DNA from 3 places in the Vibrio sp. R10-SG3-ISO3 genome. Region 1 is predicted to be linked to each of the others. Evidence: riboswitches for the same ligand, from Rfam matches in the RefSeq annotation. Region 1 holds a riboswitch; each other region holds the start of a gene.
What was found. Region 1 has a riboswitch for lysine ahead of lysC (lysine-sensitive aspartokinase 3). Riboswitches for the same ligand answer to the same signal wherever they lie in the genome.

Region 1 (10,711 bases):
CACGGTGATGAGCAGCCAAACGGCGACAGTGGTGCTCGACATCACCATGCGCGAGCTAGAAATTCTGCGCTGCCTTAAGAGTGGTGCGTCCAATGCACAGATCGCCGAGGACCTGTTCATCAGCGAATTCACGGTAAAATCGCACCTCTATCAAGTGTACAAAAAAATCAAGGTGCGAAATCGAGTCCAAGCGATGGAGTGGGCCAAAGCCAATCTCTGATGCCGCGGTCACCCTCCACAGACGAGCTAACACCCGCACATTTCTGGACCGACAAGGAACGCTTTTATTCGCCATTTCCCACAGTCATGGTAAGGTATCGGCCATCAATCACATCGCAAAGTGTGATTACGTCGTTCACGTCAGTTCTTACGGCGCTCACAGGGTTAAAAAATTAAAAAAAGGGTATTACTCATGATTAAAAAGTGCCTCTTCCCCGCAGCGGGCTATGGGACGCGTTTTCTTCCTGCCACCAAATCCATGCCAAAAGAGATGATGCCAGTGGTGAACAAACCACTGATCGAATACGGTGTCGAAGAGGCGATTCAAGCGGGCATGAACGGCATGTGCATCGTGACAGGCCGTGGCAAGCACTCCATCATGGATCACTTTGATAAGAACTATGAGCTTGAGCACCAAATCAGCGGCACCAACAAAGAAGAGTTGCTGGTCGATATTCGTGACATCATCGACAGTGCTAACTTCACCTACATTCGCCAGCGTGAAATGAAAGGCCTTGGCCACGCGATCCTCACCGGGCGTGAGCTGGTTGGCGATGAGCCATTTGCCGTTGTTCTCGCGGATGACTTGTGTGTTAATGAGCAAGAAGGCGTACTGGCACAAATGGTCGCGCTATTTAAGCAGTTCCGCTGCTCAATTGTTGCTGTACAGGAAGTGCCAGAAGATGAAACCCACAAATACGGTGTTATCTCTGGTGAAATGATCAAAGACGACATCTTCCGCGTTGACGACATGGTAGAGAAACCAGAAAAAGGCACAGCGCCAAGCAACCTTGCCATCATCGGCCGCTATATTCTCACTCCAGACATCTTTGAGTTGATCGAAAATACTGAGCCAGGCAAAGGTGGCGAAATCCAAATCACCGATGCGCTGCTCAAACAAGCCAAAGCAGGCTGCGTACTGGCCTACAAATTCAAAGGCAAACGCTTTGACTGTGGTAGCGTCGAAGGTTACATCGAGGCGACCAACTACTGCTTCGAAAACCTCTACCTAAAAGACACCAAAACCTCTGAGTTAGGTAAACAAGCCACAACCAAAGAGAGCTAATCTCTCTAGATTCAGTGCGAGTAGGCCTCCCCTACTCGCCCTTTTTTTTCCCTCCCTACCATAAACTCAAAACTAGGAACTAGGAACTAGGAACTAGCACCTCCAAACACTGTTCTTCCATCCAGTATTTTATTTGCACATTGCTCACACTATGTAATACTTGTGCCACTATTTTTTGCCCTGAGTGATAACAATGGATCAGATAGAAGTCCGCGGTGCGCGCACCCATAACTTAAAAAATATCAACCTCACCATCCCACGCGATAAGCTGATTGTCATCACTGGCCTATCCGGTTCAGGTAAATCCTCTCTGGCGTTCGATACGCTTTATGCCGAAGGGCAACGACGCTACGTAGAATCACTCTCGGCGTACGCACGTCAATTTTTGTCCTTGATGGAAAAGCCCGACGTCGACCACATTGAAGGTCTCTCTCCTGCCATTTCCATCGAGCAGAAATCCACCTCACACAACCCTCGTTCAACCGTCGGCACCATCACTGAGGTCTACGATTACTTGCGTCTGCTCTACGCACGTGTGGGTGAGCCGCGCTGCCCTGACCATCATGTTCCACTCGCCGCGCAAACCATCTCACAGATGGTCGATAAAGTGTTGGCGATGCCAGAAGGGACAAAACTGATGCTGCTGGCGCCGATTGTCAAAGAGCGTAAGGGCGAGCACGTCAAAACGCTGGAAACCTTGGCAGCGCAGGGGTTTATCCGCGCCCGTATTGATGGGGAAACCTGCGATTTATCCGATCCCCCAACGCTAGAACTGCACAAGAAACACACCATCGAGGTTGTGGTCGATCGCTTTAAAGTGAGAGCCGACTTGCAGCAGCGCTTAGCCGAATCGTTTGAAACCACCCTAGAGCTGTCGGGCGGGATTGCAGTGGTCGCGCCGATGGAGGGCAATGACGAGGAGATCGTGTTCTCTGCTAACTTTGCTTGTCCGCATTGTGGCTACAGCATGCAAGAGCTTGAACCGCGCTTGTTCTCGTTCAACAACCCAGCCGGCGCCTGTCATACCTGTGATGGCCTTGGCGTTCAGCAATACTTTGACCCTGCACGCGTGATTTTGGATGAGTCACTCAGTTTGGCAGAGGGTGCTATCCGCGGTTGGGATCAGAAAAACTACTACTATTTCCAAATGCTGACGTCGCTCGCCAACCATTATCAGTTTGACCTGAACGCACCCTTTAAGTCTCTGCCAAAGAAAATTCGCGATGTGATTCTCACCGGCTCTGGCAGAACGGAAGTGGAGTTTAACTACATCAATGATCGCGGGGATATTCGCGTTAAACGTCATCCGTTTGAAGGTATTCTCAATACCTTGGAACGCCGCTATCGCGATACTGAATCTAACTCGGTACGCGAAGATTTGGCCAAGTACATTTCAACCAAAACCTGTAGCAGCTGTGACGGTAGCCGACTGCGCCTTGAAGCGCGCAATGTGTTCATTGGCGATACGACGCTGCCGGAAATTGTCGAACTCAGTATTGCCGATGCACAGACCTTCTTCCATGAATTGACTCTGGAAGGTCAGCGCGCACAAATTGCCGAGAAAGTGATGAAAGAGATCAACGACCGCTTGCAGTTTTTGGTCAATGTCGGTCTCAACTACCTCAACCTATCCCGCAGCGCCGAGACACTCTCCGGTGGTGAAGCGCAACGGATCCGCCTTGCCAGTCAAATTGGTGCCGGTTTAGTTGGCGTGATGTATGTACTGGATGAGCCTTCGATTGGTCTTCATCAGCGTGATAACGAGCGCCTGCTCAAGACGTTGACTCACCTGCGCGATCTTGGCAACACCGTGCTCGTCGTGGAGCACGATGAAGACGCCATCCGTATGGCGGATCACGTGATTGATATCGGTCCGGGCGCGGGCGTTCATGGCGGCAATGTAGTGGCAGAAGGCACCATGGAAGAGATCATTGCCAATCCGAACTCTCTCACGGGCCAATACCTCAGCGGTCAAAAGCAGATCCGAGTTCCAACGGAGCGCACGCCTAAGGATCCGAAAAAAGTCGTGCAGCTCATTGGCGCGACGGGCAACAACCTCAAAGATGTCACGCTGGAGATCCCTGTTGGGCTGTTTAGTTGCATCACCGGGGTGTCTGGCTCAGGCAAATCGACCTTAATCAACGATACGTTCTTTAAAATTGCCCACACCGAGCTCAATGGTGCGACGACCGCCACACCCGCGCCGTATAAAACCATCAAAGGGCTACAACATTTTGACAAGGTGATCGACATCGATCAAAGCCCGATTGGTCGCACTCCGCGCTCAAATCCAGCGACCTACACCGGTATTTTTACACCCATTCGTGAGCTGTTTGCTGGCACACAGGAGTCACGCTCTCGTGGTTACAAACCGGGCCGGTTCAGTTTCAACGTGCGCGGCGGGCGTTGTGAAGCTTGCCAAGGTGATGGTGTGATCAAGGTGGAAATGCACTTCTTGCCAGATGTGTATGTCCCTTGTGACGTCTGTAAAGGCAAACGCTACAACCGCGAAACCTTAGAAGTGCGCTACAAAGGCAAAACCATTGACGAAGTGTTAGAGATGACGGTCGAAGACGCACGAACCTTCTTCGATCCAGTTCCTGTGATTGCTCGCAAGTTGCAAACCTTGATGGATGTGGGCTTGTCTTACATTCGCCTAGGTCAAGCGGCCACGACCCTCTCCGGGGGGGAAGCGCAGCGCGTTAAATTGGCGCGTGAGCTCTCTAAGCGCGATACCGGCAAAACACTTTACATTCTCGATGAGCCGACCACAGGTTTGCACTTCCACGATATCGAGCAGCTGTTGGCCGTGTTGCACCGCCTGCGTGATCACGGCAATACCGTTGTGGTGATTGAGCACAACCTCGATGTGATTAAAACTGCAGACTGGATCGTCGATTTGGGGCCAGAAGGGGGGCAAGGCGGCGGTGAAATTATTGCAAGCGGAACACCGGAAGATGTGGCCTTAGTCGAAGGCTCACACACAGCGCGCTTCCTTAAGCCTATGTTAAAGTAAGCAATAGTAGTAAAAGTGAATAAAAAAATAGTAAAGTAAACGGGCTGGCGTGCTTCTTAGTGCCAGCCCGTTTTATTTGCTGGAAAGGAACACTATGGCAACCACCCACGTGGCAGGCACGCAGCTTCAAGCACGCACACAAGCTCGCCCTCTAACGAAACCTTTCTTGGCTATGATTGGCCTAGTCTACCTTGTCGCGATGCATTTCTTCATGCCGAACCCAGGCGGTTCAGGCTTGGCCCTTGCCTTTAACCCACCCACTTGGCTGCTGAGCTCAGTCGCCATCGCTCTTGGGCTTTATCAAGTTGGGACACGTGGCCAAATTCGTTACAACAAATTGACCATAGGTCTGTTTCTTTGTTGTGTGATCATGACCGTGCCCGTGCTCTATCCGCACTCTGAGCTGTCGTTGTCGGTCGCGCGATTAAGCGGATTGTGGGCCGGTTTTTTGCTGTTTGCCGTGCTGCAACAATTTCGTTTTAGTAACCCTCAGCGTCAAAGGCTGTTGTGGTTTGTGGTTATCGCCGTGTTCATTGAGGCCTTGTTTGGCTGGGTACAGTACCTAGTACTCGAACCCGGCAATCCCTTTGGCTATAACACCGACGCCAATCGTCCTTACGGCATTTTTCAGCAACCAAACGTCATGGCGAGCTTCTTAGCCACAGGGCTTGCGCTGTCTGGCTATTTTCTGACCCGTCAACCCATTAAATATCAAAGAAAAGTCAGCCATGTGGCGCTACTCTATCTGGTACCGGCCATCGTGCTGCCCCTACTGGTAGTGCTCGCCTCTCGGACGGGTTGGCTCAGTGCGCTACTGGTCGTCGTGCTGCTGATCCCTTATTTGATGCGCTTTGCCACCAAAAAACGCACCGTCGGTTGGCTCGTCTCTGTGCTTATTGGCGTCACCATTGGCTTAGGGACCACGTTAATCGGTGAGAACAACACCCTAGCAGAGCGAAAGGTGAATCTAGAAGGGCCCAGACAATACACCTTCCCTCAGACGCTCGATATGCTGATTGAAAAGCCATTTACTGGCTATGGTTACGGACGTTTTGAAGCTGAATACTTGGTCTATACGGCGCGTCAACATCAGCTCAACGCCAGTTACCCGCCTGGGCTTGCATCAATGGATCACCCACACAACGAAACCTTATATTGGGGCGTAGAGGGGGGTGTGCTGCCGATTTTGGCTATGTTGATCGCGGCCATTTTGGTGCTGTATCGTATCTACGCAGCGAAGAATGGCACACGTTTGGCGATTTTCTCGCTCTTTATCCCCATCGTGCTCCACACCCAATTAGAATATCCGTTTTATCACTCAGCGATTCATTGGCTAACCTTTATCTTATTGATTTACTGGGTCGACCAACGTAAGCGCGCCTACCGATACGCGCGATTGAGCATCGTATCGCAGACCGGGCTGCGCGTAGCAAGTTTGGTCTTGCCGCTGGTGACGTCGTTTTACATGGTCACCACGTTGCACACCAACTACATATTGACGCAGTTTGAGCTCTCCAAACCAAAAGATCCAGATATCCTTAACCGAGTCAGTAACCCGATTGTCTGGCAGGAGCGTTTTGACTGGGACATCTACAGCACCTATCTCAATATTGGCCTGCACCAGCAAAACCCTGAATTTATTCAACCGTACGTGGATTGGTCGCTGGGCGTGATTACCCACAAACCAAGACCGGCATTCTACAACAACTTAATTCTGGCCTACCAAGGTTTGAATGACAGTGAAAAGGCGGAACAAATCCGAGCCGAAGCGCAATTCCTGTTTCCTCGGCGCGATTTCTCAGACGTGCAATACGTGCCACCGACTACCGACGCACTGCTTCGTACAGACGAAGAATAAAAAGAAAACAAAAAGTAGATAAGAAAAGGCTCTCCGAACTGGAGAGCCATCTGCAATCATTAACAGGGCAAATTATTCGCCGAGCGACTCTAATCCGAGCGACTCTATCCGAGCGACTCTTTAAGCGCTTGTAAACAGAGTGCGACGTTCTCCTCCCGCGCACCATAGCCCATTAGGCCAATCCGCCACGCCTTGCCCGCCAATGCGCCAAGCCCGGCACCAATTTCCAGATTGTACGTATCAAGGAGGTGACTGCGTATTTGGGCTTCATCAATCCCCTCAGGAACATAAATCGCATTCAGTTGCGGCAAGCGTGCGGACTCTTCCACCACAAACTCAAAGCCGAGCGCCAATAAGCCGGTCTTGAGCTTGTTGTGCATCTGCTGATGGCGACGCCACGCGTTTTCTAACCCTTCATTTTTGAGCATCAGCAAAGCTTCATGCAGTGCATAGAGACTGTTGACGGGCGCTGTGTGGTGGTAACTACGCTTGCCCTCTCCACTCCAGTAACCGAGTACCAAACTTTGGTCTAAAAACCAACTTTGCACCGGGGTTTGACGGGCGGTGATTTTCTCAATCGCTGCACTGGAGAAGGTCACAGGAGAGAGGCCCGGCGTACAAGAGAGGCACTTTTGACTGCCCGAGTAGACCGCATCAAGTTGCCACTCATCGACTTTGAGTGGCACGCCACCCAATGACGTCACCGCATCGACGATCGACAACACATTGAACTCTTTAGCAAGCGCGCCCAGCGTCTTCGCATCACTGCATGCCCCTGTCGACGTTTCTGCATGGACAAACGCGAGGAGCTTGGTATCAGGATGCGCCTGCAACGCATCACGAACTTTCTCTACCGAGACCGGCGTTCCCCAGTCATCATCGACCAGCACCGCTTCACCGCCGCAGCGCACCACGTTTTCTCGCATGCGCTCGCCAAACACGCCATTGCGGCAGACGATGACTTTGTCCCCCGGCTCAATCAAGTTAACAAAGCAGGTCTCCATACCTGCACTGCCTGGTGCCGAGACAGCAATCGTAAACTCATTGTTGGTCTGAAAGGCGTATTTAAGCAGCTGCTTGAGTTCGTCCATCATCTGGATAAAAAGCGGGTCAAGGTGGCCCACCGTCGGGCGGCTCAAAGCTTGCAGTACCTGTGGGGAAATATCGGATGGACCAGGGCCCATCAAAATACGGCGAGGGGGGATAAAACTTTGGTAAGTCATTGGCAACTCCTTTTGAATCATGAGGGTGTTCTTGTTGTTATCTCTTCACCATAATCGAATTCATCCAGCGCAGCAATGCGCAAAAAGTCGACAGGTCATACCAGTCTCACAAACCGAACCTATCGTCTTTAACCCGTAAATTTCGCATTGACATTAAGAGGATAAACACGTTCAATGCGAAAGCGGTGGCAAGACAATTCGTCACCCTGTTGTACAAACAATTATGCTTTTTGCAGAAGAGGAGCACTACCCAGGTAGGCATGTTGTGGAGCCACAATTCCAAAACAACATTCTGAGGGGGAGTAGTGCCGAGGTAGGCTTATATTGTGGTTTAAGTCTGTCGGTTGACTTGGGTTGAGTCCCATCAACTGTCATCAGCGCTGTCTGGTGATGAGCTTCTGAGGTCGTACTCCATACCTACCTCTACTCTCGCTCATCCTCACCTCACGCAAAGGAAAGACTCAATATTCAGGAAGTTGTGGGAGAAATGCCGTGAGCAATTTTAACGTTGCTAAATTTGGTGGGACAAGTGTTGCAAACTTTGAAGCGATGAGCCGTTGTGCGGCGGTCGTTGAGAACAATCCAGAGACAAAACTGGTGGTCAGCAGTGCCTGTTCAGGGGTAACAAATCTATTGGTCGCGCTGGCGAACGGCGTACAAGATCAGCAGCAACGCAGCGATATTCTGACTCAGCTCGCTGAGATTCATGATGCGATTCTTAATCAACTCAATGATCCAACCCATGCGGCGAGTGAAGTGTACAGTCTGCTTGATACGGTCACCAGTCTTGCGGAAGCGGCCTCGATTCAAGCCAGCAATAAGTTGACTGATCACCTTGTTGCGTGTGGTGAACTGATGTCGACCCACATTTTAACCCAACTAATGATTGAGCGCGGCATCAACGCGGTACGCTTTGATATTCGTGATGTACTGCGCACTGACAGCCACTTTGGCCGCGCAGAACCGGATCTTGCCGCCATTCGAGAGCTTGCCAGTGACACCTTGCTGCCACTGTGCCGCGAGCACGTTGTGGTGACACAGGGCTTTATTGGTTCCGATGAAGAAGGCAACACCACTACCCTTGGCCGTGGTGGCAGTGATTACAGTGCGGCTTTGATTGCCGAGGCAGTGCAAGCCTCTGGCTTAGAAATTTGGACTGATGTACCGGGAATCTACACCACAGACCCGCGTATTGCCCCGAATGCGGCACCGATTGCAGAAATTAGCTTCAGCGAAGCGTCAGAGATGGCGAATTTTGGCGCCAAGATCCTGCACCCTTCGACCCTAGTCCCTGCTCTGCGCCATGATATTCCGGTGTTTGTCGGTTCCTCTAAAGCGCCAGAGCAAGGCGGTACTTGGATTCGTCATCAAGTGGAAAGCTCACCGCTGTTTCGCGCCCTAGCCCTACGTAACAACCAAACCATGGTGACGCTGCGCAGCGCGAAAATGTTCCATGCTTACGGCTTTCTAGCCAAAGTGTTTGAGATCTTGGCCAAGCATAAGGTCTCGGTCGATTTGATCACCACCTCTGAAATCAGTGTCTCATTAACGCTTGATCAAACAGGTACCTCTGGCGGTGCGCCATCGTTACCTCAAGCTGCGCGTGAAGAGCTTGAAGAGCTGTGCAGCGTGAAAGTGGAACACAACCTCTCCGTCGTCGCCTTGATTGGTAACAACATGAGCGAGAGCAAAGGCTATGCAAAACAAGTATTTGGTACACTTGAAGACTTTAACTTACGAATGATTTGTTACGGAGCTAGCCAGCACAACCTCTGTTTCTTACTGCGTGAATCAGAAGCCAAACAAGCGATTCAGAAGTTGCATGTCGAGCTGTTTGAGCGCTAACAGCACTATAAATACACATCAGCGACGAAGCACTCTCGTGTTTCGTCGCTGAAGCATTGCTACGTCAAATAGTGAGGCTTATTCGCCCGCCACTTTCATTGACTCAAGCAAGATAGAACCGGTTTGAATCTGCGAACGGGTTTCCACATCACTGCCGACAGCCACTATTTGGTTGAACATCTGCTTGAGATTACCTGCGATGGTCACCTCCGAGACGGGGAATTGGATTTGACCATTCTCAACCCAAAAACCGGCTGCGCCGCGCGAGTAATCGCCCGTCACGATATTCACGCCCTGCCCCATCACTTCTGTAACCAAAAAGCCGGTGCCCAGCGCCTTAAGCATTTGATCAAAATCTTGCCCTGTGGATTGCACGTACCAGTTGTGGATGCCACCCGCATGACCGGTTGGCATCATCGACATTTTACGCGCCGCATAGCTGGTCAATAGGTAAGTGGATAACACGCCGTCAGTGATTATTTGTCTATCTTGCGTAGCAACGCCTTCGCTATCAAACGGGCTTGACGCCAGACCACGCAACACATGGGGACGCTCGTCGACTTGGAACCAGCTGGGTAGAATTTGCTGACCAAGATGATCAAGAAGAAACGAGGATTTGCGGTACAAGTTGCCACCACTGATCGCCATCACAAGGTGACCGAGTAGACCCGTTGCGACATCCGCCGCAAACATGATCGGGTACTGACCGGTTTTGAGCTTCTGCGCGTCTAAACGACTGACGGTTTTCTCCGCTGCGCTCAGGCCCACGGATTTCGGCGTCCACAGGTCGTCTTTGTGACGCGACACTGTGTAGCTGTAGTCACGTTCCATTTCACCGTTTTGGCCTTGACCAATCACACAGCAACTGATGCTATGGCGACTTGAGGCATAACTCGCCAGTAAGCCGTGGCTGTTGCCGTACACTTTGACGCCATAGTGGCTATCGTAGCTGGCGCCATCACTTTGCTTGATCTTATCGCTGTAGCTGAGCGCTTCTTGCTCCGCTTCAATCGCCATTTTTGCCGCGTAGTCAGGGTCAGGCGTATCGGGGTGAAACAGATCCAAATCAGGAATATCTTTGACCATCAGTTCAGCCGGTGCTGGGCCTGCGTACGGATCTTCTGATGTGTATTGAGCGATATCAAGTGCCGCCAATACCGTTTGTTGAATCGCTTTTTCGCTTAAGTCTGACGTTGAGGCGCTGCCTTTACGCTGATTGCTATAGACGGTAATACCGAGTGCACCGTCACTGTTGAACTCCACATTTTCGACCTCACACATGCGAGTCGATACGCTTAAACCTGTGGTTTTACTGATGGCAACTTCCGCGGCATCCGCTTTTTCACCCGCCATCTCTAACGCTTTCGCGACGGCAGCTTCAAGCTCGATACGCTGCTGTGCCACTTGCTTTTTTACGTCCATATTCTCTTCATCAGTCGTTGCTTTGTCGCTAGGATAACAAGAATTTCGCTTTCTCCCCATGA
Region 2 (10,711 bases), on a different contig from region 1:
TCCCACACTCAGTTTACTGATTCTTTTTGGTCAGTGGATGGTGGTGATAGGTTTGATGTTAAGGATATACGGCAATGAAAAAGGTCATGACATTCCTGATTAGCGTGCTGTGCTTGTCTCAATACGCGCACGCCTCCATTTCAGCGGGACACGTTTCAGGGGGAGATAATGAACAGACGCAGAACGCGCTATGGTCACACTGGCCGGTGGTCGGTCAGGCGCAGCTCTCCATGCTCTTTTTTGATATTTACCAGTCGGAGTTACGCGCGCCCAATGGTCAATACCGGGAAAGTGACGACGTGACGCCTCATCCACTCGCGCTCTCCATTACTTATCAGCGTAACATCAGTCAAGGTCAGTTACTCAATGCCACGATGGAGCAGTGGCAAAAACTCGGCTACAGAGAAGAGGTTGCACAAGGTTGGTTGACTCGTTTGGCCGAGGTTTTCCCCAATATCGAACAGGGGCACAACTTAACCTATGTGACCAACGGTCAAGTGGGTGAGTTTTATTATACGCGTCAGTCGGATACGCAGCGCATTGGCATTATCGACGATGAAGCCTTTAATGATGCGTTTGTCTCAATATGGCTTTCCCCCAACACTGACTACCCAAGATTGCGTCAACAACTGATAGGAAAGCAGCGATGATATCTCGTTTAGGTGCTCGTTTCGCGGCGATACTTTTGAGTGTCGTATTAGTGGGGTGTAGCGCCGATATTGATGACTACCAAACTAGCAGTCCAGCTTTTGACTTGTTCGACTATTTTCAAGGCGAAACCCACGCGTGGGGTATGGTGCAAGACTATACAGATAAACAGACTCGGCGTTTTTTCGTCACTATTGACGGAAACGTAGAGGGTGACACGTTAACGCTGGTGGAAGATTTTCGTTTTGATGATGGCGAGTTGAGTCAGCGCATCTGGACGATAACACGCAGTGACGCTGGTCGCTACACCGGAAAAGCCGATGACATCATCGGTACCGCCCGCGGAAGAGAAGTCGGCAATGCGCTGCAATGGCAATATGATTTTGAACTGCAATTGGATGACGGCAGTGTGTCGGTCAGTTTTGATGATTGGCTATATCGACAAGATGAACGGCACGTGTTCAACCTGACCAAGATAAAGAAATGGGGGATGGAAGTGGGGCAAATCACGCTCTTTTTCCAAAAGCAGTAGGCGCCTTAAACAGTCCTCATCTCTAAGCGAGGCTCACATAACCTGAAATGAAAACGCCACAAATGAAAAAGACTTTGCCGAGGCAAAGTCTTTTGATTGTTGCTGCGAGAACGCTCGCTTACAGCTTGTCAGTCAGCTCGATGGCTTGACCAATGTAGTTCGCAGGTGTCATCTCTTTCAGACGCGCTTTTTCGTGCTCTGGAAGCTCTAGACCGTCGATGAAATGACGCATTGCTTCACCATCAACTCGCTTACCACGAGTGAGCTCTTTTAGCTTCTCGTATGGCTTCTCAATACCGTAACGACGCATAACGGTTTGCACAGGCTCCGCAAGCACTTCCCAGTTTTTGTCTAGCTCAGCAAGCAGGGCTTCACGGTTCACTTCCAGTTTGCTGATGCCTTTTAGGGTCGACGTGTACGCAATGATTGCGTAACCCACACCCACACCAAGGTTACGTAGCACGGTAGAGTCCGTTAGGTCACGTTGCCAACGAGAGATAGGCAGTTTTTGTGCTAGGTGGCCAAATACCGCGTTTGATAAACCTAGGTTGCCTTCTGAGTTTTCAAAGTCGATTGGGTTCACCTTGTGTGGCATGGTTGAAGAACCAATTTCACCAGCAATGGTTTTTTGCTTGAAGTGACCCAGTGCGATGTAACCCCAAACGTCACGATCGAAATCGATAAGGATGGTGTTGAAACGTGCGATGGCATCAAACAGTTCTGCGATGTAATCGTGCGGTTCGATCTGCGTCGTGTATGGGTTCCACGTTACGCCAAGAGATTGCGTAATGAACTCTTCAGAGAACTGGTGCCAATCAAGCTCAGGGTAGGCGGAAAGATGCGCGTTGTAGTTACCCACTGCGCCGTTGATTTTCGCGAGAATCTCAACATTTTCGATCTGCTTGTATTGACGTTCCATACGGTACGCCACGTTCGCCATCTCTTTACCCATAGTGGTCGGTGATGCTGGTTGACCGTGAGTACGAGAGAGTAGCGGGATGTCGCGGTACTCGACAGCCAGTGCTTTGATCGCATCAATGATATTTTTGATTTCAGGAAGAATCACGCTGTCACGCGCTTCTTTAAGCATAAGAGCGTGAGAAGTGTTGTTGATGTCTTCTGATGTACATGCAAAGTGAATGAATTCGTTCACGGCATGCAGTTCAGGAACGCCAGCGACTTTCTCTTTAAGGAAATACTCAACGGCTTTGACGTCGTGGTTGGTTGTGCGCTCAATCTCTTTGATGCGAGCCGCGTCCTCTTCTGAGAAGTTGGCCGCTAGGTCATCAAGGAACTGGTTCGCTTCTGCACTGAAGGCAGGAACTTCTGCGATGGCATCGGTCGCTGCGAGCTTTTGTAACCAACGAATTTCAACGATAGAGCGGTACTTTAGTAGACCAAACTCACTAAAGATGCTGCGAAGTGCAATTGTCTTGCTACCGTAACGGCCGTCTACGGGTGAAACAGCAGTCAGTGCTGACAGTTCCATGATGTTCTCCTGAATTGGGTTTTAAATCTGGTGAGCTTTATACCAATAACTGTGGCAATTGTCACGAATATTGCGCAAACGTTTGCGCGATTCTTATCCGACAGAGAAAAAATAAGCTCGCCGAGTGGCGAGCCAAGATTCTCTGTGGTGTATCTTACATTCTGGCGAGCAAAATTTGTGCTTGCTCCACCATCTTCTTGCGTCCAAAAATAAGGTGGCGACGTTTGCCGCCCACTTGACGCCATAGCACGGCACTACGAATGCCAGAGAGCAATAAAGCACGCACTTTGTGCTGGTTGCTAGTCTGCTGTAATACGGACGGTGTGCCAGTGACCTGAATACGTGGACCCACCGGGCTGATGACATCCAGGTAGACGCTGGCAAGGTTGCTGATCATCTGCTCGCTGTGTAGGTCAAAGTGCTCGAGTTGGCGCTCCAACATTTGGATGCGATCGCCAAGCTGAGACATCGAGTCGCGGCGGGCGCTGAGTTTACGTTCAAGCGCCATGAGACTGATGATGTAGCGTGTGATTTCGCTGCCTGCTGGCGTGCTATCGATCCCTTTGACTAAACACTCAAGCCCCAGTTTAAGATCGGATTCACGACCATACACCGCCACTGTGTTGCTTGGATTGGTGTTTAAGACCGCTTTTAACGAGGTTTCGAACACGTCATTGTCGCAGTAACCGTTCTTCGCCACTTGTTGAACCAAAGCGACAGCCTGGCAAATACCGGCAAAGGCGATGGTGCGGTCATAGAGTGCATTAGCCACCGAATCGTACTCCTATCAATAAACTGTTGATTACAGACACACTGTCCATTACAGACGCTGTTCGATGATACCGCCACCTAAGCACACATCACCATCATAAAATACCGCAGATTGCCCTGGGGTCACCGCCACCTGAGGCTCATCAAAGGTAACCTTGATGTTCTCATCATCGATAGGTGTGATGGTACAAGGGATGTCGGTTTGGCGATAGCGGGTTTTTACCGTGCATTTGATTGACTCGCGAATCGGTGTGCGATCGACCCAATGTAACTGTGAAGCCACCAAACCCTCAGACTTGAGCAGAGGGTGATCTGCACCTTGCACAGCAATTAACACATTGCGTTTCAGATCTTTGTCTGCCACGTACCAAGGGTCTTCATTACCGCCGCCGCCTTTTTGACCACCAATGTGTAGTCCTTTGCGCTGGCCTAGCGTGTGGTACATCAAACCTTGGTGCTCGCCAATCACTTTGCCTTCCGGTGTTTCGATTTTACCGGGTTGCGCAGGTAGATAGCGAGATAAGAAATCGGTAAATTTGCGCTCACCAATAAAACAGATGCCGGTGGAATCTTTTTTCTTGGCGGTGATCAAATCTTGCTCTTCGGCGATGCGTCGCACTTCCGGCTTTTCAAGCTCGCCAACAGGGAATAGGCTACGCGCTACTTGGTCACTGCTTAGTGTATAAAGGAAGTAGCTTTGATCTTTGTTGCCATCTAATCCACGCAGCATCTTAGGTGCTTCGCCATTGTCAGGGAAGGTGCGGCGCACGTAATGACCCATCGCAATGTAGTCGGCGTCGAGGACTTCGTCGGCGAATTCCAAGAATGCTTTAAATTTGATCTCTTTGTTGCAGAGAATATCCGGGTTCGGCGTGCGGCCCGCTTTGTATTCCGCCAAAAAGTATTCGAATACGTTATCCCAGTACTCGGCAGCAAAGTTAATGGTGTGCAGGTGGATGCCCAACTTGTCACACACCGCTTGCGCGTCGGCGAGATCTTCTGCTGCTGTACAGTATTCTTCGTTGTCGTCTTCTTCCCAGTTCTTCATGAACAAGCCTTCAACCTGATAGCCTTGTTGCTTTAACAGGTAGGCAGAAACGGACGAATCTACACCGCCAGACATACCGACGATGACTTTCTTTTTACTGTTGTCAGTACAGTTTTCAGACATTAGGTCACACCACTCAATTTAACTGGATGCAAATTCTAGCAGAAAGCCGGTAGCGGTGACAGATCCGAGATCGAAATCACACCCATGCTTTTCAGCTTGTTCTCGCTAGGTTGTTATGCAGCCCATAGTTCGACAAATAGAGCCCAAGTTATCTGCTAAACACGGCAATGTACCTCGCGTAAATATCACAACATATCGGTTGATTGCGTTGATGGTCATTACGTCGACAGTTAGCACGGATATCATTGGGTAATGCAGGGTTAGTTGTGGCATAGTGGGCGAAATTCAAGAGTCCTAGGCTCATCTATCTCATTATTAAGTGAACCCCTCATGACTGAACACCAAGACGAACTGCTGCAAGAAACGCAACTTATTGAAGTGATTGAAAACCAACTCCAAGATGGCAACCCCATCAAAGTGAAAGAAACGTTAATGCGTTTGATGATGACGGGCACAGCAAGAGACGAAGCAATTGCCATGATGGCTTGCGCAGTCTCAATCGAAATTTTTGATGTGATGAAAAACGATGGTGAGTTTAATCTTAAACGCTATTCCGAGCACTTGGATTTATTGCCAGATTTGAGTTTTATGGAAGGTGAATAAGCCGCCGCTAATCGTTATCGACGTTGTGCCAGGTTAAATGTGCGAGCAAACGTTTGCTATGCTAGCGGGAGTTGCCGCGCCAATAAGGGCGCGGTAGAATCGCGCCACTTTTTATCCCTTACTTTACTCTGATTATGAAATTTCCCGGCCAACGCAAATCCAAACATTACTTCCCGGTTCATGCTCGCGATCCTTTAGTGACTCAAGCGCAGGACAGCAAGAAAATGTCCCGCACCCACATTATTGGTATCGACCAAACCTTAGTGGATATTGAAGCCAAAGTGTGTAGCACGCTCATCGAAAAATACCAGTTAAGTAAGGGACACTCACTGGTGATTGATGATGCGACGGCCGAAGCGTTATACGACGAACTTAAGCGCGATGATTTGATCACCAATGAATACGCGGGTGGCACGATTGGCAATACCTTGCACAACTATTCTGTGTTGGCGGATGACCGTTCGACGCTGCTTGGTGTCATGAGTCAGGACATCAAGATCGGCAGTTACGGTTATCGTTATTTGTGCAATACCTCCAGTCGAATGGATTTGAATTATCTGCAAGGTGTCGACGGCGCGATTGGACGCTGCTTCGCGCTGATCACCGAAGACGGGGAGCGCACTTTTGCCATTAGTGAAGGGCAGATGAACCAGCTTAAACCAGAGAGCATTCCAGAAAAAATCTTTAAAAATGCTTCTGCACTGGTGCTGACTGCGTATTTGGTGCGCTGCAAAGCGGGCGATCCGATGCCAGAAGCGACCATGCGCGCTATTGAGTACGCGAAAAAGCACGATGTACCGGTCGTTCTCACGTTAGGGACTAAGTTTGTCATCCAAGATGACCCGCAGTTTTGGCAGCAATTTTTGCGCGATCATGTCACCGTTGTAGCGATGAATGAAGATGAGGCGCATGCGCTCACTGGGGAGAGCGACCCGCTTGCGGCATCAGACAAAGCCTTGGAGTGGGTCGATTTGGTGCTGTGTACTGCTGGGCCACTTGGCTTGTTTATGGCCGGTTATACCGAAGACGCGGCCAAACGTGAAACGTCATTGCCTTTGTTGCCAGGTAGTATTGCGGAATTCAATCGTTATGAATTTAGCCGCCCTGCATTAAAAGATAATTGCGATCAAGCGATCAAAGTATATTCCCATATTTCACCATACATGGGTGGTCCGGAGAAAATTAAAAACACCAATGGCGCCGGTGATGCGGCATTGTCTGCGTTATTGCACGATATGGCCGCGAATAAATACCACAAAGAAAATGTGCCCAACTCGAGTAAACACGCGCATGCGTTTTTAACTTACTCTTCCTTTTCACAAGTATGTAAGTATTCCAACCGTGCCAGTTATGAGGTATTGGTTCAGCACTCTCCACGTCTTTCGAAAGGTTTACCAGAGCGAGAAGATAGCTTGGAAGAAGCCTACTGGGAACGATAAACGAAAAAAGCGCCGAAAGGCGCTTTTTTTTGAACTAACTTACATCGAAAGTTAGATCAGGAACTCTTCTAGGCTCTTGCCTGCATCCAATTGCTGTTGAATAGCAGATGGGGTGCGACCCTGACCTGTCCAAGTTTTAGTTTCTCCGCTTGCATCCACGTATTTATATTTTGGTGGACGAGGTGCACGTTTCGATTTTGTTTTGGTTTTTGTTTCACCAGCAAGCGCAGAGTAAAGGGCATCAATATCGATACCTTCTTTAGAAATTTGCTCAGCAATGGCAGCCAGTTTGGCTTCTTGCTCTGCCGCTGCTGCACGCTGCGCTTCTTCCTCTTCTTTACGCTCAGTAAAGACTGTCGTTAATTTGCTTAGGGCGTCTTCCAGTTGCTCAAGAGTCAGTTCACGTGCTGCTGCACGAAGACTACGAATATTTAATAGTGTTTTTGTTAGTTCAGACATAACATCTCTCATTGTTATCTTATTTAAGAGTATTTCTTAAATACTAATCCTGATATTTAAACATTACAATCCATTCTTAGCAGAATGCGATAAATTTATTGTTACTGTCAGCCAAATTTACCTTTCTTTACTTTATTGGAGCGATCATTCGGCTAAGTCTTGTTTTGACGCTCAGATTTAATAATAGAGTTTCATATCTATTATTAAACGTTTCTTATCCTGATGGTACTGTTTAGATAAAAGTCGCCGAAATCAGCATGAGAACGAATTTGCCTAATAGTTGGCATTATAATGTCGATATAGTTCAAATGAACCACCTCAATACGTTTTCTTTTACGATTTCGATCACAGCACATATTTCGACTTGGAGAAAGTGCTATCTATTTGGCATTGCAGTCAACACCGAGTTTTTAATGTCCCGGGCGTTGAACGTCAGCACAGTGTGAATTGTCATCAAATTGAGAGTTGGCTTCCTGTTTGTACCATCGCTAAGCAATAAAAGTGACAACAAAACGAGCCAAATTGTTGAAATGCAGTTTTAGATGGGTACAATGGCGCCACCTAATGCATGACTACAGTAAAACCTTTGTTAATTTGATGTTTCATTGGTTGATTATTTTGGTTGTGCGGTAGAGGAGCGGAATAAAATATTAGCGTTTGTTGGGGTGATGCCAATGAGCATGCGTGAAAGGTTATCTCGCCGAAGTGGGCTTCCATATCAAAGGAGTTCGCTGGGGTTAGTCTCGAAAGGGCTAACACTGCCATAGTCTATAATGTGTAAAACTATGGAGCGCTACTGTAGGGTTGGGTGAAGTGTCTACTTCCCTGTCGCTAAGTTCAACATTATCAACGGCCTCGTGCGGTTGACTAATCTGCAGTAGATCTCTAACCATTTATTACTGGTTTTTGAAGATCATGAATTTAATTGATTTTGCCTCATCTCCTTTATCTCTTTTGCCACCACTCGTGGCGTTGAGTCTTGCGATCATTACGCGTCGCGTTCTTGTGTCTCTCGGTGTGGGTATCGTTTTAGGTGCCGTATTGCTTAACGACTATTCGTTTTCGAGTGCGTCGGGTTATCTTGCGTCAACCGTATCGGGCGTTTTCGTAGAAGACGGTGGCCTCAATACTTGGAACATGAGTATTGTCGGCTTCTTGCTTTTGCTCGGTATGATGACAGCACTGCTGACGCTCTCAGGCGGCACTCGCGCGTTCGCTGAATGGGCGCAGTCTCGTGTGAAAAGTAAACGCGGTTCAAAACTGCTTGCTGCGTTTTTGGGCGTGTTCATTTTTGTCGATGATTACTTTAACAGCTTGGCGGTGGGCGCGATTTCTCGCCCAGTCACGGACCGTTTTTACGTCTCTCGCTCTAAGCTGGCTTATATTCTCGATTCGACCGCTGCCCCTATGTGTGTCTTGATGCCCGCATCAAGCTGGGGTGCCTACATTATGACCATCATTGGTGGCATCTTAGTGTCTCATGGCATCACAGAGTATTCCGCGTTGGGCGCTTACGTGCGTTTGATTCCGATGAACTTCTATGCGGTATTTGCGCTGTTGATGGTGTTTGCTGTGGCTTGGTTTGGTCTCGACATCGGTAAGATGCGCAGCCATGAAATTGCGGCGTCTCAAGGCCGTGGTTTTGACAAAGATGCAGAGAACGACACCAAAGAAGCGCACGAGCTCAATGAAGAGCTGGATATTCGTGAAAGCGAAGGCGGACGCGTCCTTGATTTGGTTTTGCCTATTGTGCTGTTAATCATTGCAACGGTCGCGGCCATGCTTTACACCGGTGGTCAAGCGCTCAAAGCGGATGGCGAAGCGTTTAATCTGCTGGGCGCTTTTGAAAATACCGATGTGGGTTTGTCTTTGATCTACGGTGGTATTGTGGGTTTGGCAACCGCGCTGTTTACGGTGGTTAAGCAACGCATTGCGACCATCGAAATTGCTCGTACACTGTGGATTGGTGCGCGCTCAATGTTTGGTGCGATCCTCATTCTAGTCTTCGCGTGGACCATTGGTAGCGTGATTGGTGACATGAACACGGGTAAATACCTGTCAACGCTGGCGCAAGGTAGCATCAACCCGCATTGGTTGCCGGTTATCCTGTTCTTGCTCTCGGGTCTAATGGCGTTCTCAACCGGTACCTCTTGGGGGACATTCGGTATCATGTTGCCGATTGCGGGTGATATGGCTGGGGCGACAGATATTGCCTTGATGTTGCCAATGCTGAGTGCGGTGCTCGCCGGTTCGGTCTTTGGTGATCACTGCTCACCGATTTCGGATACCACGATCTTGTCTTCGACGGGTGCTCGTTGTAATCATATTGATCACGTCTCGACTCAGTTACCTTATGCGTTATCTGTAGCAGCGATCTCTTGTGTCGGCTTTATCACTCTCGGTATGACAGCGTCGGTCGGTCTCTCATTTGCGGTCGCCAGCGTGGCGTTTGTGGCCGTGTGCGCGGTGCTTTCAATGATGTCTAAGTCGAAGCTAGCGAGCTGTGCGACGTCCTAAAACGATAGACAGTTCGTATCTAACTGACAGATTCTATTGATTATTTTAAGGAGGCTTTGGCCTCCTTTCTTATTTGTATTAGACAAATAAGAAAAAGTTGAAATTAAAGGTTGAAAAGATCCCTGAGCTTGGTTAGTGTGGGTATCAACCAAGCGAGCTAAGAGAGCTTTTTCAGTATGCGCAATTTTGTAATGAACATTCATCATCACCATCACCCAATCTAGTCTTTCGGGAGATGTGCGCATACCCGGGAGATAGGAAACTCCCGGAGGTAAAAATCGCAAATATAATGATTTATGACCCTCGGGAGACAAACCTTCCGAGGGTTTTTTAGTTTTTAAGTCTAAAGTTTTGAAAGATTTCGAACACAGGGATACAAGAGTCATGCAAACACAACGCCTAAGAATCGCCATTCAGAAAAAAGGTCGTCTAAGTAAAGAGAGCCAAGCACTGCTGAAAAAGTGCGGTGTGAAATTTAACGTCATGGGTGAAAAGCTGGTGGTTCACTCAGAGAACATGCCAATCGATTTGCTGCTTGTGCGTGACGACGATATCCCAGGTTTGATCATGGACGGTGTGGTTGATCTTGGTTTCATTGGCGAAAACGAATTGGAAGAAGTCCGCCTAGACCGCAAAGCATTGGGTGAGCCTAGTGAGTTTGTGACATTGCGCCGTCTCGATTTTGGTGGCTGCCGCCTCTCTATTGCGATCGATAAGGATGAAGAGTACAACGGCCCGCAAGATTTGGCCGGTAAGCGTATCGCTACCACCTATCCACAATTGTTAAAAGCCTACATGGATGAGCAAGGCGTACCGTTCTCAACCTGTATGCTGACCGGTTCTGTTGAAGTCGCGCCACGTGCTGGCCTTGCTGATGCCATCGCCGACCTAGTGTCTACCGGCGCTACTTTAGAAGCGAACGGCTTAAAAGAAGCGGAAGTCATCTTCCAATCAAAAGCGACCCTTATTCAGCGCAAAGGTGAGTTCGCACAAGATAAAACCAAACTGATTGATAAGCTATTGACTCGTATGCAAGGCGTTCAGCAAGCGAAAGAGTCGAAATACATCATGCTGCACGCCCC
Region 3 (10,711 bases), on a different contig from region 1:
GACCGCGCGACGCTACCGCTATATTATCTTCAATAGCCCTCTCAGACCCGGGATCCTCTCGTCAGGCGTGAGCCACTACCACGGTGAACTGGATGAAGCATTGATGCACCAAGCTGGGCAGTATTTGCTCGGCGAAAACGACTTTACCTCATTTCGAGCGGTGCAATGCCAATCTCGTAGCCCTTGGCGCAATGTGATGCACCTGCATGTGTCTCGTCACGGGCAATATGTCGTGATTGATATTAAGGCCAATGCCTTTGTGCATCATATGGTACGTAACATTACCGGCAGCCTTATCTGCGTGGGACGTGGGGAACAAAAGCCCGAGTGGATAGAGTGGTTGCTTGGCGTGAAAGACAGAAAATTGGCGGGCGCCACAGCGAAAGCAGAAGGATTATACTTGGTGGATGTGGATTATCCGGATGAGTATCAGTTGCCACGCGTACCGATCGGACCTCTGTTTTTGCCAGACAATCTGAACTAATTCGTGATAAATTGTCGAATCAATCAGGACGTTAGGGCGTGAGACAGAGAGTCAGAAAATAGGTACAACCAGTTTTTTGTCTACACTTGGCATTTAATATGCTTTAATCCTCACGCGTAAATTCAGAATTTGAATCCCTGTATTGAACGGGGATCGAGAGAGAAAAGGTCTTCCATGAGTTGGCTTGAAAAGATTTTAGAAAAGAGCAATATCGGCACATCGAGAAAAGCGTCAATCCCTGAAGGGGTATGGACCAAATGTACATCGTGTGAACAAGTGCTTTATCACGCTGAACTAGAGCGAAATCTAGAAGTTTGTCCTAAATGTGATCACCACATGCGCATGTCGTCGCGTCGTCGTCTTGAAACATTTTTGGATGAAGGCAATCGTACTGAGTTAGCCACTGAGCTTGAGCCACAAGATAAGCTCAAGTTCCGCGATTCGAAGAAATACAAAGACCGTATTTCTGCTGCGCAAAAGAGCAGTGGTGAAAAAGACGCGCTCATCGTTATGCAAGGCGAGCTGTTGGGTCTACCTGTGGTTGCGTGTGCGTTTGAGTTCTCCTTTATGGGTGGCTCGATGGGTTCAGTCGTTGGCGCTCGTTTCGTACGTGCGGTTGAAGCGGCGATGGAAAACAACTGTGGTTTAGTTTGTTTCTCGGCCAGTGGTGGTGCGCGAATGCAAGAGGCGCTAATGTCTCTGATGCAGATGGCAAAAACCAGTGCAGCGTTAGAGCGACTATCGCAAAAAGGATTGCCGTTCATCTCAGTGATGACGGACCCAACCATGGGCGGTGTATCGGCGAGCTTAGCGATGCTAGGCGATATCAATATCGGTGAACCCAAAGCACTGATTGGTTTTGCTGGTCGCCGTGTGATTGAACAAACCGTTCGTGAAGATCTTCCAGAAGGCTTCCAGCGCAGTGAGTTCCTATTGGAACACGGGGCTATCGATATGATTGTTGATCGCCGTGAAATGCGTCAACGCATCGGCAGTTTGTTGGCCAAAATGACCAATCAACCGTCGCCACTGGTGGTTTCTGTGAATGATGCGCCAAATGAACCTGCATATGAAGTACCAGAAGCGGACGAAAAAGGGTAAAGTAACACACTAACAAACCACCACAATTTATGGTTTCAGTTAGATGAGTCAAACCCAAATTCCACAAGCCACATCCCCTCTTACGATGTGGCTTGATTATTTAGCCAACATTCACACCTCAGCGATCGATCTCGGGCTAGACCGAGTCCAAGCCGTCGCACAACAAGCCAACTTAACCAAACCCGCTCCGACAGTCATTACCGTTGCTGGTACCAACGGCAAAGGTTCTACCTGCGCTTTGATGGAAGCGATTTTGCTCGACGCAGGGTATAAAGTCGGTGTCTACTCTTCTCCTCATTTAATTCGATACAACGAGCGCGTGCGCGTCAATGGCGTCGATTTAGCCGACGAGAAGCATTGCCAAGCCTTCGATTTCATTGAACAGCAGCGCGGGGATATCAGCCTAAGCTTTTTTGAGTTTGGCACGCTTGCGGCGTTACGCCTGTTTCAAACCGAGCAAGTGGATGTTGTCTTGCTTGAGGTCGGTTTGGGCGGGCGTTTAGACGCCACTAATGTCGTCGATCATGACGTATCCGTGATTACCAGTTTAGCCATCGACCACGTCGATTGGCTGGGCGATGACATTAACGTAATTGGTTTTGAGAAAGCCGGCATCTTTCGCGCAGGCAAACCAGCGATTTGCGGTCAGCCGAAAGCGCCATCAACCGTGGCAGCACACGCCGACGATATTCAGGCTGAGCTCTTTCAAGTGGGGATTCAATACCACTATGAGCAACAATCAGAGACACAATGGCGCTGGCAACTTGGCACTTTTGAATTAAACGAGCTACCCATTCCCGGACTGCCACTGCAGAACGCGGCGACGGCCTTAACGGCGCTGGCAAACGCCAATCTGGATATCACAGATATCAATATCGTCAACGGCCTTGAAAACGCCACCTTGCCAGGGCGCATGCAAATTCTGCACACTTCGCCAGTGATACTTTTGGATGTCGCGCACAATCCACATTCAGCGCAATACTTGGTTGAACGTGTAGCAAAGCAATACCCAAAACGTGTGATTCATACTGTGGTGGGCATGCTGCATGATAAAGACATCAAGGCGACGCTGGCTATCTTGAGCGAGCTTTCTTCGCATTGGTATCCAGCTTCACTGCATGGCCCTCGCGCCGCGCACGCTAATGAACTGGCAAGTCATTTACCAGCCGCGACTCAAACCTTTGATTCTCCGGTGCTGGCTTTTGAAGCCGCGATGACAAAGGCGGGCCAAGACGATGTGATACTGGTTGTTGGCTCATTTCATACCGTTGGGGAAGTGTTGGCGCATTGGCAAACACAAGGAGATTAAATGGCGAGCAAATTTCAAAACCGCTTAGTCGGTACCATCATCTTAGTGGCGATTGGCGTCATCGTATTGCCCGATGTGCTCGATGGCAAGAAAAGCCACTATCAGGAAGAGATCGCCAGTATTCCGCTAAAACCGGAGCTTGAAAGCGATCTGGAATCGTTTGAGATTCTCGAGCCGGTGGATGACTCGAAAGCGCTGCCCGATACGCCTGTCGCGGTCGTCACTCAAGAGGAGAGTGCAGAAGAGGCGCCACTCGAGGTGATCGTTAAAGCCATCCCTGAACGCAATGAGTATCAAGACAGTGCATGGATCATCCAACTGATGGCGTTAAAAAACGCAGAGAATGCGCAGAGCGTCGTGGATGATTTGCAAAAGCGCGGATACCAAGCACACACCAAATTAGAGAATGGTTTTACCCGAGTAATTATTGGTCCTGATGTGTCGAAGAGTAAACTCGAACGCCAAGTGATTGAACTGGAAAAGATCACTGGCTCAAAAGGTCGATTGCTTAAATTTAAACCACTAAATCCATAAGAAAACGTTTGCGTCAGCGTTTTTTCTGTTAAAATGCGCGCCAACTTAAGATGTAGAACAACATGAACTGGTTAGATATTGTCATTTTAAGTGTGATCGGCCTCTCAGCGCTGATCAGTTTAATTCGTGGCTTCGCGAAAGAAGCACTGTCTCTTGTTATCTGGTTTGGCGCCTTTTTTATTGCCAGTCAGTACTACGCGAAATTGGCGATGTATTTCACCAATATCGAAGATGACATGATCCGAAACGGATCCGCGATCGCTGCTCTGTTTATTGCAACTCTGATTGTCGGTGCTATCGTCAATTATGTGATTGCTCAATTAGTGCAGAAGACAGGTTTGTCTGGAACGGATAGAGTCCTTGGTATCGTGTTTGGCGGTTTACGAGGTGTTCTTATAGTGTCAGCGGCACTATTCTTCATGGATGCGTTTACGTCGTTTCCAGACTCACAGTGGTGGAAAGGGTCGCAGTTGGTACCGGAATTCAGCCGCATCATCGCACCTTTTTTTGAACACCTACAAGCAACATCTAGTTTCTTATCTGGGGCGTTATAGCGCTCCAGCCATTGTCGAAAATCGAGGGTTAAGACATGTGTGGTATTGTTGGAATCGTGGGCACAACGCCTGTAAACCAGTCTATCTATGACGCATTGACGGTATTGCAGCATCGTGGCCAAGATGCCGCGGGTATTTGTACCATAGATAGCAATCGTTTTCGTCTTAGAAAGGCGAACGGTTTAGTAAAGGATGTGTTTGAAGCCAAACACATGCAAAGACTTCAAGGTACAGTGGGTATCGGCCATGTTCGCTACCCAACAGCAGGAAGCTCAAGCGCGTCTGAAGCGCAACCTTTCTACGTGAACTCACCATTTGGTATCACACTAGCTCACAACGGTAACCTCACAAACGCACACGAAATTCGCGAAAAGTTGTTCGAGAAAGATCGTCGTCACATCAACACCACCTCTGATTCAGAAGTGTTGCTTAACGTGTTGGCTCATGAGATTGATACTGTCAAAGGTAACGTTACCTCTGAAGATGTGTTCCGTGCTGTCACCAATGTGCATCGCGCGATTCGTGGTGCTTACGCGGTGACGGCTATGATCATCGGTCACGGCATGATTGCGTTCCGCGATCCTAACGGCATTCGCCCACTGTGTTTAGGTAAACGCGAGGTTGAAGGTCGCACCGAGTACATGGTTGCCTCTGAATCAGTAGCCCTAGATGCGGTCGGTTTTGACTTTATGCGCGATGTCGCGCCAGGTGAAGCAATCTATGCGACGTTTGATGGTCAACTGCATACTAAGCAGTGTGCGGACAACCCTCGACTCAACCCATGTATTTTCGAATTTGTTTACTTTGCACGTCCCGACTCCTTTATCGATAAGATTTCGGTTTACAGCGCACGTGTAGAGATGGGTAAGAAACTGGGCGACCGAATCCGTGACGAATTTGCTGATTTGGACATTGATGTGGTTATCCCGATTCCAGAGACCTCGTGTGACATCGCTCTACAAATCGCTCAAGCGATTGAAAAGCCTTACCGCCAAGGTTTTGTGAAAAACCGCTATGTTGGCCGCACGTTCATCATGCCGGGTCAGCAGCAGCGTAAGAAGTCAGTACGTCGTAAACTCAACGCGATTCGTTCAGAGTTTAAAGACAAGAATGTCTTGTTGGTTGATGATTCTATCGTACGTGGTACTACGTCAGAGCAGATCATCGAAATGGCCCGCGATTCAGGTGCGAAGAAAGTGTACATGGTCTCTGCTGCGCCAGAGATTCGCTTCCCGAACGTGTACGGCATTGACATGCCAAGCGCCAATGAGCTTATCGCCCATGGCCGAGACAACGAAGCGATCTGTAAGCAAATTGGTGCCGATGAGCTCATTTTCCAGACGTTGGAAGACCTTACGGACGCCGTTGGCCTAGGCAACACAGACATCTCTCAGTTCGAAACGTCGGTATTTAGCGGTGAATACGTAACCGGCGACATCAATCAGCAGTACTTAGACTTTCTTGAGTCTTTGCGCAGCGATGATGCAAAAACGCAACGAGAGATTCAGCAAGAGCTTGCTAACCTAGAGTTGCATAACGAAGGTGCGTAACCTCCACGCCCTCTACGTAAACGTATTTAATGGTCATCCAACGGATGACCATTTTTTATTGCGCCATCCGGCTGCTGTCAGATGACAATAACGTGCGATTACTTTTTGGGTTTAAAGCCGTAATTAGCTGAACACGCGTTATCTCATTTCTGCCCCAAACCGCCTTATTGCTATTACTCAGCAACGAGTTACGCTGCGGAGTTTGTGATACGTGAAGTTATGGCAGACACCAGAACAGCGCTGCACGGAATCTCCCATTTCCAATCAAAAACGATGCCCTTACCCAGAAAATATCACCTGAGTTGTTATGCAAATTCACAACCGGACAGAAGTTTATTGGAGTAGCATCCCATAGTGTTGCTTTCAGGAACTCCTTCGTACCCAAAAACGTAAAAGGCCACCGTTTGTAGCGGTGGCCTGTTTGCTCTGAACTAGAAGGAAACGCGCATCATGTAAATGTCTAATTCACTATTGCGGTACACGCTCATTCTCCTTGAGTAGATATTTTTAGTTTGTTGATACTGCTAACTTTACACCCAGACCAGCAAACATTGTTCCGACAGCACGATCTAACCAGATGCTGAGTTTTTTACTGCTTCTAACTCGTTCAGAAATCTTGTCTGCCGCAAGAACATATGCAGCTTCCACAACGATAGCAACCGCAATAACAAGTAACCCGAGATAGAACAACTGGAATGATACAGAGCCTGCGTCTTCACGAACAAACTGTGGTAGAAACGCCATAAAGAAAATAGCTACTTTAGGGTTTAGAATGTCGATTAGTACCCCTTGCTTAAATGCTTCAAATGCTGTTTCTTTGCTCTGATTTGAGCCATCGGCATTTAACTCAAATCCAGATGATCTAAATGACTGATAAGCAAGATATATCAGATAAGCCGCACCAACATACTTAACAATGCTAAATGCTAGTGCAGAAGAGACTAAAATAGCAGATAAGCCAATGGAAGCAGCAAACACATGGAAAAGCGCTCCGGTACATACACCAATAGCCGATGCTAAGCCTACCTTTTTTCCATTGCTAATTGTCTTCGTCAGGATGTACAGCAGATCAGGCCCCGGAGCGACATTTAGAGCAAAAGCGGTGGTTAGAAACAATAACCAAAAGTTAAAATCAGACATTCTTACCTCAATATATATTATGGAGGCTACTAGAACAGCGATGCAGGATGCAAAGCTTTGGGGGGACACATATAAACTGGCTCACCATCCATCTGTAGCGCTCCATAGAAAACGTGTTTTTGTCATCCTAACGAGTTTACTATGGCAGTGCTGTACCTATTCGATACAACCCCAGCACTACGGGGTGACGCCCGTGGCACTTCGGCATTGACTCCTTTCACTCAGGGTCAATGGTTGTCAACCTAAACTGAGCTACTGATAGGTAATGCGCCTCTACATTGCTGCACTGATTTTCGCCAATACAGCTTTGCAAATGAAGATAAACTATAAGGTAGAATGATTGCAAATATTTTTTGCGTCGCTTAAACCTCCCAACGGAGCTCTGGGAAAATCAATTCGGGCCGAACGAGATTCTGCATACTTTGCGGCGAATTCTGCATATAGAGAATCTAACAATGTAGATCGCAGGTGGAAGATTATGTCCAATTCCGCGCAGACAGACCATCGCTGACAACGGTGGTCTTTGACGTTTTGGGGTACGAAAAGTTATCCGTAATAACCTAAATTAGCAGTGTTCCAGCTAGCAGAAAGAATTACCAACTCATTCATGCTCTGTATCTTTCCCAAAATCTCGATCAATATTTCGTTATGGCAAGTGCACTAATATTACAAATTATCCTTAATTTGCAGGGTCTCTCATATGCTCTAGTTTGAAAATTCTACTAAGAGTTAAGGTAATCTCAGATAAAAGAATTTAAAAACAATAAGTTAAAATAAAATTTAAGAGAGCTATTGACCTGAACCAAGACCCTTTACAACCATTAAATAGCATGGTCTATTTGTATTATTAAATTGTTTGAACTTATCCACAGTTTAACAAAGCCGACGCGATTCAGACCACATTCCAAGGGCGAATCAGTTTTCTCGCCCTCTTGTGTGTTGCTAACCTTGCCTCATACTCAAATACCCTACGAAAGAGATACTAATGAAAAAGTCACCAATTGCATTTATTTTAGGTTCATTACTATTCGCAAGCGCGACAACGAGCCACGCAAGCACAGAACAAGTTACCCAACCGACAGCAGTTATGGTTGATCAAGGTGTTGCTGTTGCTTCTGCACAAGAGGTACTGGAGCTACGCGAGAGCATCAACAACGCGCAAGATGGCGATGTGATTAGCATCAAACCAGGTCGCTATGCCGATTTAGGTCGTGTGACGTTATCAGCGGACAACGTCAAGATTGTCGCTCAAGAGCCTGGAACTGCCATTTTTAACGGTTCAACTCAGTTCTTGATTAAGGGTGACAATAACCTAATTGAGAGCTTAGTCTTCACTGAAGGTGGCGCAACGCTAAGCACTGAAAGTCATGATGCAAACATCATGGGCGTGTTTGGTATCTTTGGTAAAAACAACACCTTAAATAACTCTGTTATCTACAAGTTCAACGACTACGAATACGTAGCGGATGAGAAAGGAAAATACCCTAACATCCGTTGGATCACGGTTGGCGGCGAAAATAACAAGATTACCAACAATACTTTTGAAGGTAAGTACAAGCGCGGCGCGATGCTTGTTGTGGCAACATCAGACAAGTTAGAGAAAACTCTGATCGAAGGTAACATCTTTAAAGACCTGACGGCTTTAGATATGGAGCTGATCGAAAACTCAAACCCGAAAATGGTGAGAACCAACCGCAACGACAGACAAGCGATCCGCGTGGGTGACAGCCACAACTCACTGTTTGATTCACAAAGTATTATCCGCAATAACTACTTCGACAATATCAGTGGTTATGTCGGTAAAAACGGCTCTGGCGAGATCGAGCTTATCTCAGTGAAGGCGAGCGGCATCACTTTTGATGGCAACACAATCAAAAACAGTACTTCGATGATTTCTTTGCGTCATGGCCATAATAATGTTGTGACAAACAACGTGATCTTACCGGGTAACACGGCTAACTCAGGCGGTATCCGTATCTATGATGAGAACCACATAATTGAAAACAACTATATCGAAGGTACATTAGGTAAAGGTACTTACCGTGGTGCTCTTGTGCTGAACACAGGCATCATCGATGTAGCGAATGGCGAAGTGCTAAGTAAAGATTCAACAGACGGTAAAACACTGCAAAAGCAGTGGACACCAAAAGACGTTGTTGTTAAGAACAACACGCTAGTAAACAATACACAAGGCATCTTTGCGAGTAATGCGATTCACCGTGTGAGCTTAACCAACGATGAACGTGTTGAAACAATCTTCCCAGCTGTTAATACGCTATTTGAAAACAACCTGTCTATCGCAACTGAAGATGGTACAAACGCATTCCGACAATTTGAAGGCGAAAAATTCCAGATGGTTGGTTCTAAGTTTGTGAACAATATCTTCTATGGTCAAATCGAAGGCTTAGACCAATTGCCTGAGGGTATTACTACAGACGCACCAGCAATGGAGCGTGACGAGCAAGGTCTATTGAAAGCGGTGGGTACAGTAGGTGCGTCTAACCTAACAGTACTAAATGAAGAAATGGTTGGTTCAACTATCGTTATCAACTAATCGATTTCCATAATTTAATTTGGTTCGTTCAGCCATCTATTCTCTGAACGGGCCGGCCATCCGGCTGTGACATATTCACCATTCACAAAGATCTGAACGTAAAAAAGCCCAACTTATTTTAAGCTGGGCTTTTTTGAATTTGGCTCCCCTGCGGGACTCGAACGGGCCGGCCATCCGGCTGTGACATATTCACTGTTCACAACGCTCTGAACGTAAAAAAGCCCAACTTATTTCTAAGCTGGGCTTTCTTGAATTTGGCTCCCCCTGCGGGACTCGAACCTGCGACATACGGATTAACAGTCCGCCGTTCTACCAACTGAACTAAGGGGGAATTGCTCTAAAGCGAGCGGAATATTAGCAGTACCAGAAAATCTGTCAAGTTTCATTCTGCGTAAAAACGCAAAAATTAATCATAAAAAAAGCTTTACTTTTCTGTAGCCCTTGCGGCATTTGGGCTCTATTTACTTATCCACCAAAATTGTGGATAAGTGTGTGTATGAGATCTGATCAAGTAATATTTCCGTCAAAATTAATGCCTTTACTCTAATTTGTAACGTGAAGAGTTTGGGTTACAACACCTTGTTCTATCAGATGATAATCGAGAAAATGCCTGAGAAACAGCGAGATCTTAGCCTGTGTATAACAAAAAGAGAATGTAACAAATTAGCTTGAAATGTGAGTAAGCTGTGGAGTAAAAGAGAGGAGTTTTAGGAGTAGATTTCCTTTAGGGGGAGGAATATTAACAGGAATGAATATCATGATCTAGAGTAAATTCTACAGATAAGAAAAATCGGTAATTTATTTTTCTCTCGCCTATTGAGTCTGTATATCTATACAGCCAAAATAGACGAAATTGTCTCACGGTGTACATGCGTATGAATAAAGTATTTGATCTGGTCTCAGACTATCAGCCATCAGGGGATCAGCCAACCGCGATCAAGCAGTTACTCGAGGGCCTTGATGCAGGGCTTGCCCATCAAACACTGCTCGGTGTTACGGGCTCTGGCAAGACGTTCACACTGGCTAATGTGATTGCTCAAGCACAAAGGCCAGCCATTCTACTTGCACCGAATAAAACACTGGCTGCGCAGCTGTACGGAGAGATGAAGTCGTTTTTCCCTAATAATGCTGTTGAGTATTTCGTCTCTTACTACGACTACTATCAGCCTGAAGCCTACGTACCCACCACCGACACCTTTATTGAAAAGGACGCCTCGGTTAACTCGCACATAGAGCAAATGCGCCTGTCGGCCACCAAAGCGCTACTTGAGCGTAAAGATGCCATCATCGTCGCGTCGGTGTCTGCGATCTATGGTTTGGGCGATCCTGAATCCTATTTGCAAATGATGTTGCACATCCGTCGCGGCGATGTGATGGACCAACGTGACATCCTACGTCGTTTGGCCGAATTGCAATACAGCCGCAACGACGTTGCGTTCGAGCGCGGCCAATTTCGAGTGCGTGGAGAGGTGATCGACATCTTCC

Region 2: another riboswitch for lysine. It lies ahead of AC6R1A_RS12455 (Na+/H+ antiporter NhaC family protein); the one in region 1 lies ahead of lysC (lysine-sensitive aspartokinase 3).
Region 3: another riboswitch for lysine. It lies ahead of AC6R1A_RS13645 (LysE family translocator); the one in region 1 lies ahead of lysC (lysine-sensitive aspartokinase 3).

Annotation. Positions count from the first base shown of each region.
Region 1 is NZ_JCBDHE010000059.1:94,629-105,339, forward strand. It holds gene AC6R1A_RS17880 (LuxR C-terminal-related transcriptional regulator) at 1-220, shown strand, start outside; gene galU (UTP--glucose-1-phosphate uridylyltransferase GalU) at 413-1,285, shown strand; gene uvrA (excinuclease ABC subunit UvrA) at 1,479-4,301, shown strand; gene AC6R1A_RS17895 (PglL family O-oligosaccharyltransferase) at 4,396-6,159, shown strand; gene AC6R1A_RS17900 (pyridoxal-phosphate-dependent aminotransferase family protein) at 6,264-7,382, opposite strand; lysine riboswitch at 7,611-7,788, shown strand; gene lysC (lysine-sensitive aspartokinase 3) at 7,875-9,227, shown strand; gene pmbA (metalloprotease PmbA) at 9,306-10,649, opposite strand.
Region 2 is NZ_JCBDHE010000044.1:2,791-13,501, forward strand. It holds gene AC6R1A_RS12410 (DUF2878 domain-containing protein) at 1-103, shown strand, start outside; gene AC6R1A_RS12415 (chalcone isomerase family protein) at 87-650, shown strand; gene AC6R1A_RS12420 (DUF3833 domain-containing protein) at 647-1,180, shown strand; gene purB (adenylosuccinate lyase) at 1,299-2,669, opposite strand; gene hflD (high frequency lysogenization protein HflD) at 2,824-3,441, opposite strand; gene mnmA (tRNA 2-thiouridine(34) synthase MnmA) at 3,490-4,611, opposite strand; gene AC6R1A_RS12440 (hypothetical protein) at 4,942-5,214, shown strand; gene AC6R1A_RS12445 (inosine/guanosine kinase) at 5,349-6,653, shown strand; gene AC6R1A_RS12450 (H-NS family histone-like protein) at 6,705-7,112, opposite strand; lysine riboswitch at 7,735-7,916, shown strand; gene AC6R1A_RS12455 (Na+/H+ antiporter NhaC family protein) at 8,028-9,629, shown strand; His leader region at 9,829-9,964, shown strand; gene hisG (ATP phosphoribosyltransferase) at 10,014-10,711, shown strand, end outside.
Region 3 is NZ_JCBDHE010000045.1:191,432-202,142, reverse strand. It holds gene truA (tRNA pseudouridine(38-40) synthase TruA) at 1-484, shown strand, start outside; gene accD (acetyl-CoA carboxylase, carboxyltransferase subunit beta) at 659-1,585, shown strand; gene folC (bifunctional tetrahydrofolate synthase/dihydrofolate synthase) at 1,629-2,894, shown strand; gene AC6R1A_RS13660 (SPOR domain-containing protein) at 2,895-3,428, shown strand; gene AC6R1A_RS13655 (CvpA family protein) at 3,491-3,982, shown strand; gene purF (amidophosphoribosyltransferase) at 4,018-5,532, shown strand; gene AC6R1A_RS13645 (LysE family translocator) at 6,040-6,672, opposite strand; lysine riboswitch at 6,760-6,956, opposite strand; gene AC6R1A_RS13640 (polysaccharide lyase 6 family protein) at 7,658-9,226, shown strand; tRNA gene AC6R1A_RS13635 (tRNA-Asn) at 9,482-9,557, opposite strand; gene uvrB (excinuclease ABC subunit UvrB) at 10,102-10,711, shown strand, end outside.